One region of the Rhizobium sp. KNZ14-9A genome, then DNA from elsewhere that is predicted to be linked to it. Evidence: riboswitches for the same ligand, from Rfam matches in the RefSeq annotation. Region 1 holds a riboswitch; the other holds the start of a gene.
What was found. A riboswitch is a leader RNA that binds a small molecule or an ion and turns the genes downstream of it on or off. The one in region 1 is predicted to bind FMN.

Region 1 (3,972 bases):
ATCGGAACCGGACTGGTGCCGACCCACGAACAGATTGAGGAGGTCCATGCGGCGATCCGGCAGATGCTCGAAGAGCGGCTGGGCAGCGATGGCCGTTCGGTCAAGATCCTCTATGGCGGCTCGGTCAAGGCATCCAATGCAGAGGCGATATTCGGGCTTCGCAATGTGGACGGAGCGCTGGTCGGCGGCGCCTCGCTGAAGGCCTCGGAATTCGCAGGAATTATTTCGGCAGCCGTTTGAACTCTGAGTGCGGAGACAAGTGTCGCCGGTGCAGATCGGTGCGCTCACACCGGCGCCGTTGAAAGGAAAAGAGAATGCAACGTTTTGAAAACAAGACCGTCGTCATTACCGGCGCAAGCCGCGGTATCGGTGCAGCGATCGCCAAACGCTTTGCGCGCGAAGGCGCCAATCTCGTCGTTTCGGCCAATGAAGACAGCGTGCATGGCGTGGCAGAACAGATCAAGTCAGATGGCGGCAAGGCTATTTCCTTCGTTGGCGACGTCACTGACAAGTCAAGCGTCAAGGCCCTTTATGACGCAGCCGAGCAGGCATTCGGCGCTGTCGACGTCTCCATCCAGAATGCCGGCGTCATCACCATTGCCCGCATCGAGGATATGACCGAGGGCGAGTGGGACAAGGTCATGGCCGTCAACACCAAGGGCGTGTTCCTCTGCGCCCAGGAAGCGATCGCCCGCATGCGCAAGCACGGCCGCGGCGGCCGTCTCATCAACACGGCCTCCGGCCAGGCGCGCGACGGCTTCATCTATACGCCGCATTATGCCGCCTCGAAGATGGGCGTCGTCGGCATCACCCAGAGCCTTGCCAAGGAAGTCGCGACCGACGGCATCACCGTCAACGCCTTCTGCCCGGGCATCATCGAGACCGACATGTGGGCCTATAACGACCAGGCATGGGGCAAGCTGCTCGGCAATTACGGCCCCGGCGAACTGATGAAGGAATGGGTCGAAGGCATTCCGATGAAGCGCGCCGGTTCCGGCGAAGACGTCGCCGGCCTCGTCACCTTCCTTGCCAGCGACGATGCAGCCTACATTACCGGCCAGACCATCAATGTCGATGGCGGCCTGATCATGTCCTAGCTCTGTTCGGCAATAGGAAACGGTGCTTTCACCTCTGCGAGGCAGTTCCCGCGGCGAGATCTGCACTCAACCTCTTGCAGAACAAGGCCTTCATCATCTATCTAAGTAATGTTCTCAGGGCGGGGTGCAATTCCCCACCGGCGGTATCGAGGCAACTCGGAGCCCGCGAGCGCCTTCGTGGAAGCGAAGGGTCAGCAGATCCGGTGAGATGCCGGAGCCGACGGTCATAGTCCGGATGGAAGAGAGCAACGCAGAGGACACCGCTCGGCACGCGGTGTTTCATATGCTTGTTCGCCCAAGGGAAAATGGTGGCTTTTGACAGGCCATGTACGCCGCACACTGCGGCTAACCCTTGAAAGGCAGAGAAGATGGCAATTTCCAGAATCGAAGATGCGATCGTCGCGATTGCGCGTGGCGAGATCGTGGTCGTCGTCGACGATCGTGATCGTGAAAACGAGGGCGACCTCGTCATCGCATCCGAGGCAATCACCCCGCAGGCGATCGCCTTCATGATGAATTATGCTCGCGGCCTCATCTGTGTGGCAATGGAAGGCGAGCGGCTGGACGAGCTGCAGATCCCGCAGATGGTCCCCAACAATACCGAACTTTTGAAGACGGCTTTCACCGTGTCGGTTGACTATATTCCTGAAACGACGACCGGAATTTCGGCGGCTGACCGCGCCGCGACGGTTCGCGCACTCATTGCCGAGACGTCCCGCCCCGAGGATTTTGCGCGGCCCGGCCATATCTTCCCGTTGCGTGCGCATCCGAACGGCGTGCTTTCTCGTCCAGGTCATACCGAGGCGGCTGTCGACCTCGCAAGGCTTGCCGGCCTGTCGCCGTCAGGTGTCATTTGCGAGGTGGCCAATGATGATGGCACGATGGCACGCCTGCCCGAGCTTGAGCAGTTTGCCGAACGGCACGGCCTCCATCTGATCACAATCGAGGATCTCATTGCTTATCGGGGCGTGAGAGCGCCTGTTAAGGCCGCCTAGTAAGCGTGTCTTGGCCTGGCGTAAAAGAGCCACGGCGAGCCAAGATCGCGTGGGTGCCGTTTGTGTAGTCTGCAACGAGGCACTCGCGCTCTGGCACGGATAAGCCGCGTGAGCTATTAGCTCGACGAAGGCCCGATCACGCGGGCCTTCGATGTTTCACCATGCCTTCAGACGACGAGTGCTAGCGCCGGTCCCTGATCGTCCGTCTTGCGTTCCTGGCCGGCCGTGCCTTCCAGGCTCTCGGAAGCCAGCAGATTGAACTCCCGACGTTCTTTCTCCGATACGATCGCGAGGTCGATGACCTTCTGCAGGTTGGCGGCATGGCGGAAGGTGGGATCGTCCTGCTTTCCGGTTCTGACCGCTTCGGCAAAGCGCTGGTAGTTGGTCAGCACTGCCGGCACCTCGATGTCACGCCAGGTGGCGCTTTCAATATCGTCACCGAAGCAGCCCCGAAGATCTGAGCCGTCAGGACGATGGATGACTTCGAGGCTGCCTTTTTCGCCATAGATGCGCAGCTTCAGTTCGTTGAGATGACCGGTCGCCCAGCGTGTCGCATGGATGACGCCGAGGGCGCCATTGGCGAAATCGACAGACATGGTGAAGCTGTCATTGGCGTCGAGCATATATTCACCGATCTGTCCGCCCGGCGCCTTGTTGAAGGTCTTGAGGCGCGCAAAGACATGGTCGATATCGGTCGCGGCGCCATAAGCGGCGAAATCGAGAATATGAATGCCGACATCGCCGAGCACGCCGTTCGATCCATGGCCGGTGGACAAGCGCCACAGCCAGCGCGATTCCGTACGCCAATCGCCCCAGGCGCGAGACACCAGCCAGCTCTGCAGATAGGAGGCCTCCACATGGCGGATGGTGCCAAGTTCGCCTGATAGCACCATCTCGCGGGCGCGCTGCAGCGGTGCGACGTTGCGATAGGTGAGGTTGACCATGTTGACGACGCCGGCGGTCTCAGCCGCTTCCGTCATCTCCAGCGCATGGGCGTAGTTTTCTGCCAGCGGCTTTTCACAGAAGACGTGCTTGCCGGCGGCGATCAGCGCCAAGCTCGTCGCATGATGTATCCGGTCAGGCGTGACGTTGGTGGCGGCATCGAATTCGCCCCAGGCGATCGCTTCCTCGAGCGTGCTGAAGCGCTTTGCGATGTTGAAATGATCAGCGAACTCATCAAGCCGGGTCCGATCGGTGTCGACGGCGCCGACCACCTCGACACCATCGATGGCGAGGAAGTTGGCAACCTGGTTTTTGGCCATCATGCCCGTGCCAAGAACAAGTAGACGCATTGCTCTTCTCCTCAGCGGTAACCGGCTTCGCCGGCTTGATGCAGTCTCGGACCACGCTCGACGATCGGCTCCAGTGCCTTCTCTACCGGCACATTTGGGGCATCGGTGATGCTCTTCAGGTCGCTCTGCGGGTTATAGGCCCACTTCACGCCGTTGATCAGCACCTTCTGCACGTTCGCATCGTGATAGGTCGGATAGGTTTCGTGGCCGGGGCGGAAATAGAAGATATTGCCGGCGCCGCGGCGCCAGGTGAGGCCAGACCGGAAGACTTCTCCGCCCTGGAACCAGGAGATGAACACCGTTTCCAACGGCTCCGGCACCGAGAACTGCTCGCCATACATTTCCTCGTTCTCAAGCTCGAAATGCTCGCCGAGACCAGCAGCGATCGGATGGCGCTGATTGATCGTCCACAGACGCTCGCGCTCGCCCGCCTCGCGCCATTTCAGTGCACAGGGCGTGCCCATCAGGCGCTTGAAGATCTTGGAGAAATGGCCGGAATGCAGAACGAGCAGGCCCATGCCTTCCCAGACCCGCTTGGCGACGCGCTCGACGACGACGTCAGAGACTGCGCCATGGTCCTTGTGGCCC
Region 2 (3,972 bases), on a different contig from region 1:
AAGGGCAAGGCGAAGTCGGTTCATGTCACGGCAGCGAATATCGACGATTATCTTGGCGTTCCGCGCTTCCGCCACGGCGAAGCCGAGCGTGAGGATCAGGTCGGCGTGGTCACGGGTCTTGCCTGGACGGAAGTCGGCGGCGAGCTGCTGACGATCGAAGGTGTCATGATGCCCGGCAAGGGCCGCATGACCGTCACCGGCAACCTGAAGGAAGTGATGAAGGAATCGATCTCGGCAGCGGCGTCTTACGTCCGCTCGCGCGCCGTCGATTTCGGCATCCAGCCGCCGCTCTTCGACAAGAGCGACATCCACGTACACGTGCCGGAAGGCGCAACGCCGAAGGATGGTCCGTCTGCCGGTGTCGCGATGGCAACCGCGATCGTCTCGATCATGACCGGCATTCCGGTCAACAAGGATGTGGCAATGACGGGTGAAATCACCCTGCGTGGCCGTGTCCTGCCGATCGGTGGCCTGAAGGAAAAGCTGCTCGCGGCACTGCGCGGCGGCATCAAGAAGGTGCTGATTCCGGAAGAGAATGCCAAGGATCTGGCAGAGATTCCTGACAACGTGAAGAACAACATGGAGATCATTCCGGTCTCCCGTATGGGCGAAGTGATCAAGCATGCGCTGGTCCGTCGTCCCGAGCCGATCGAGTGGGATGGTACGGTGGAAACGCCCGTCATCGCGACTGTCGAAGGGCTCGATGATGCAGGTGCAGCCATCGCTCATTGAGCTTTGGCGGCCACATTTATGCCCAATTGTTGCAAATCCTGAAAAAGGCCGGCGGAAACGCCGGCCTTTTTTGTGAAAACGTCATGTAGACGCTTGCTTTTCCTTGATTTGCAGGGTTTTTGGGTTCTCGGCGGGCCTGATGAAAGCGATTTCTGCGCCTAGCTTACAGATTGAGTTGTTTCAAACCATTTAGAAAGGGGTGGAAACATGAACAAGAATGAACTCGTGTCCGCAGTAGCCGAAAAGGCTGGACTGACGAAGTCTGACGCAGCATCTGCCGTAGACGCAGTTTTTGATGTTGTGCAGGCCGAGCTGAAGAACAAGGGCGACATCCGTCTCGCTGGCTTCGGCAGCTTCACGGTTTCTCATCGCGCTGCCACGAAGGGTCGCAACCCGTCGACCGGCGCCGAAGTTGACATTCCGGCACGCAACGTGCCGAAGTTCACGCCCGGCAAGGGCCTGAAGGACGCCGTCAACGGCTGATACGAGATTGTCCGCCGGCCGTAAACGAGAACGGTCGCGCAGGATTTCGAGGGGGGTTCGGCATCGCCGGACCCCTTTTTGTTTTTGATCGCTTGCGGCATGCAGCGCTTTGTCTTACGACGGCGATGTTCTCAGGGCGGGGTGAAAGTCCCCACCGGCGGTAAGGGCTACGGCCTGAGCCCGCGAGCGCCTTCCGAAGCCTTGGTTTGGGAAGGGTCAGCAGATCCGGTGTGATTCCGGAGCCGACGGTTAGAGTCCGGATGAAAGAGAATGAGCATGGCCGCGCGCGGGCAGGGATCTGTCTGCGTCTGCGTTCTGTAACCTCATGCGTCCTGATTTATGTTTGGTCCCTATTCCGGATGGAAGACATGAATCAGAATTCCCTTGCAGTTTCGCACTCCCGCGCCTTCGCCGGTGCAGCCTTCATGGTGCTTGGAGGCGTCGTCTTCTCGCTCCTCAATGTCGTCACCCAATGGCTCACGATGACGCTTGCCTTCCCGGCGGCCTCCGCAGCCTTCTGGCAATATGGCTTCGCTTTTCTTTTCTCGTTGCCCTTCCTGCGCAAGGTCGGCCTTTCTGCCATGCGCACGGATTATCCCTGGCGGCATATCGTGCGTGTCGTCCTTGCTGCGCTCGGCGTCGAGGCCTGGGTCTCCGGCCTCGCCTCCGTGCCGATCTGGCAGGCGATCGCACTCGTCATGACCTCGCCCTTTTTCATCATTCTCGGCGCACGCCTTTTCCTCGGCGAGCGTGTTGGCCCCGCTCGCTGGATGGCGACAGGTGTCGGCTTTATCGGCGCCATGATCATCCTCCAGCCATGGTCGGACAGCTTCACCTGGGCAGCACTTCTGCCTGTTATCTCGGCTTTGCTTTGGGGCGCCTCCTCGCTCATCACCAAGAGCCTGACCGGCATTGAGAAGCCGGAGACGATCACCGTGTGGCTTCTGGTGCTGCTGACGCCGATCAATGGCGGCCTGGCGCTCGCGGCAGGCTTTGTGGTGCCGACGGGCGCCGCACTTGCTCTCTTCCTTCTGGCAGGCCTCCTGACGGTCGTGGCGCAATATCTGCTGACGCTCGCCTATGCCAGCGCCGACGCTGCCTATGTGCAGCCTTTCGACGACCTGAAGCTGCCGCTGAACGTGCTCGCCGGCTGGCTTTTCTTCGGCTATGCGCCGGCTGGTTATCTGTGGCTCGGCGCTGCGCTCATCCTCGCCGCGTCGCTCTTCATCATGCGCAGCGAGATGCGTCGCGAACGGCAGGCGGCCTGACGCAAACCGTACAAAATGTCGCAGGCTGTCATGTGTCTGTCATGGCAGTCCCGCAAAAAACCTCTGTTCGATTTTTTCGACATTGGGGGATTTTCAATGACATTGTCTTCGCGCAAGGCAGCGCTCGCTGCCATGCTTTTTGCATCCGTTGCCTTCCCGGCAGCGGCTGAGCCGGTTTTCAACCGCATCGCCTCTTTCCCGGTCGCGACCAACCTGCCGGCTGACAAGGACAAGCTTTCGGCCACTTCGGCCGAAATCATTACCGCTTCGCAGGATGGCAACACGCTGATCTACAGCGACAGCCCGCTCGGCGCGATTGGCTTCATCGACATCACCGATGCTAAGGCACCCAAGGCCGGCGGCGCGCTGATGATGGACGGTGAACCGACCTCGGTCACGACTGCAGCCGGCAAGGCGCTCGTCGCCGTCAACACCGGCGAAAGCAAGCAGAAGCCGTCAGGCCGTCTGGCGATCGTCGATATCGCCGGTAAGAAGATCGATGCTACCTGCGATCTCGGCGGCCAGCCTGATTCGATCGCCCTCAGCAAGGATAGGACGCTCGGCACTATCGCGATCGAAAACGAGCGCGACGAAGATGTCAACGACGGCAAGATCCCGCAGATGCCGGCAGGCGACCTCGTCGTCTTCCAGGTCAAGACCGACGGTACCGTCGATTGTGGCACAATCAAGCACGTTGCCCTGGCCGGTCTCGCCGGCGTTGCCCCGGAGGATCCGGAGCCGGAATTCGTTGCCTTCAACAGCCAGAACGAAATCGCCCTGACCCTGCAGGAAAACAACGAGATCATCATCCTCGACGGCACGACCGGCACAGTGAAGACGCACTTCTCTGCCGGCACCGTTGATCTCACCGGCATCGACACCAAACGTGACGGCGCCCTGAAATTTACCGGCGAGAAGAAGGGCATCCATCGCGAGCCCGACGCCGTAAAGTGGCTGGACGACAACCGTCTCGTCGTCGCCAACGAAGGCGATTATGAAGGCGGTTCGCGCGGCTTCACCATCTTCGACAAGACCGGCAAGGTCCTCTTCGAATCCGGCAGCTCCTTCGAGCGTGCCGTCGCCGCTATCGGCCACTATCCGGAAAGCCGCTCCTCGTCGAAGGGCGTCGAGCCGGAAGGTCTCGAAGCGGCCAAGTTCGGCACTGACAACCTGTTCTTCCTGCTCGCCGAGCGCGCTTCCGTCGTCGGCGTCTACAAGGACACGGGCGCCGATCCGGAACTGCTGCAGATCCTGCCGTCGGGTATTTCTCCGGAAGGCGCGATCGCCATTCCGCAGCGTAACCTGCTTGCGACCGCCAATGAACTCGACCTCGGCAAAGACGGCGGTGCGCGTTCGCACGTGATGATCTACGAGCGCGGCGAAGGCGAGAAGGCCTATCCGCACATTGTCTCCGCCGAGAAGGACGGCAATCCGATCGGCTTTGCAGCCCTTTCGGGGCTCGCCGCCGTTCCGGGCAAGCCGGGCATGC

Region 2: it holds a riboswitch for FMN, as region 1 does, so the genes downstream of both, ACR9ZQ_RS18580 (DMT family transporter) here and ribB (3,4-dihydroxy-2-butanone-4-phosphate synthase) in region 1, are expected to answer to the same signal.

The regions. Positions count from the first base shown of each region.
Region 1 covers NZ_JBPGXB010000004.1:1,517,700-1,521,671, reverse strand. Annotated here, with positions in the region: gene tpiA (triose-phosphate isomerase) at 1-240, shown strand, start outside; gene ACR9ZQ_RS37365 (glucose 1-dehydrogenase) at 315-1,097, shown strand; FMN riboswitch at 1,204-1,348, shown strand; gene ribB (3,4-dihydroxy-2-butanone-4-phosphate synthase) at 1,466-2,092, shown strand; gene ACR9ZQ_RS37355 (Gfo/Idh/MocA family protein) at 2,260-3,384, opposite strand; gene ACR9ZQ_RS37350 (ThuA domain-containing protein) at 3,396-3,972, opposite strand, start outside.
Region 2 covers NZ_JBPGXB010000002.1:2,387,031-2,391,002, reverse strand. Annotated here, with positions in the region: gene lon (endopeptidase La) at 1-732, shown strand, start outside; gene hupB (DNA-binding protein HupB) at 940-1,215, shown strand; FMN riboswitch at 1,339-1,491, shown strand; gene ACR9ZQ_RS18580 (DMT family transporter) at 1,575-2,483, shown strand; gene ACR9ZQ_RS18575 (esterase-like activity of phytase family protein) at 2,580-3,972, shown strand, end outside.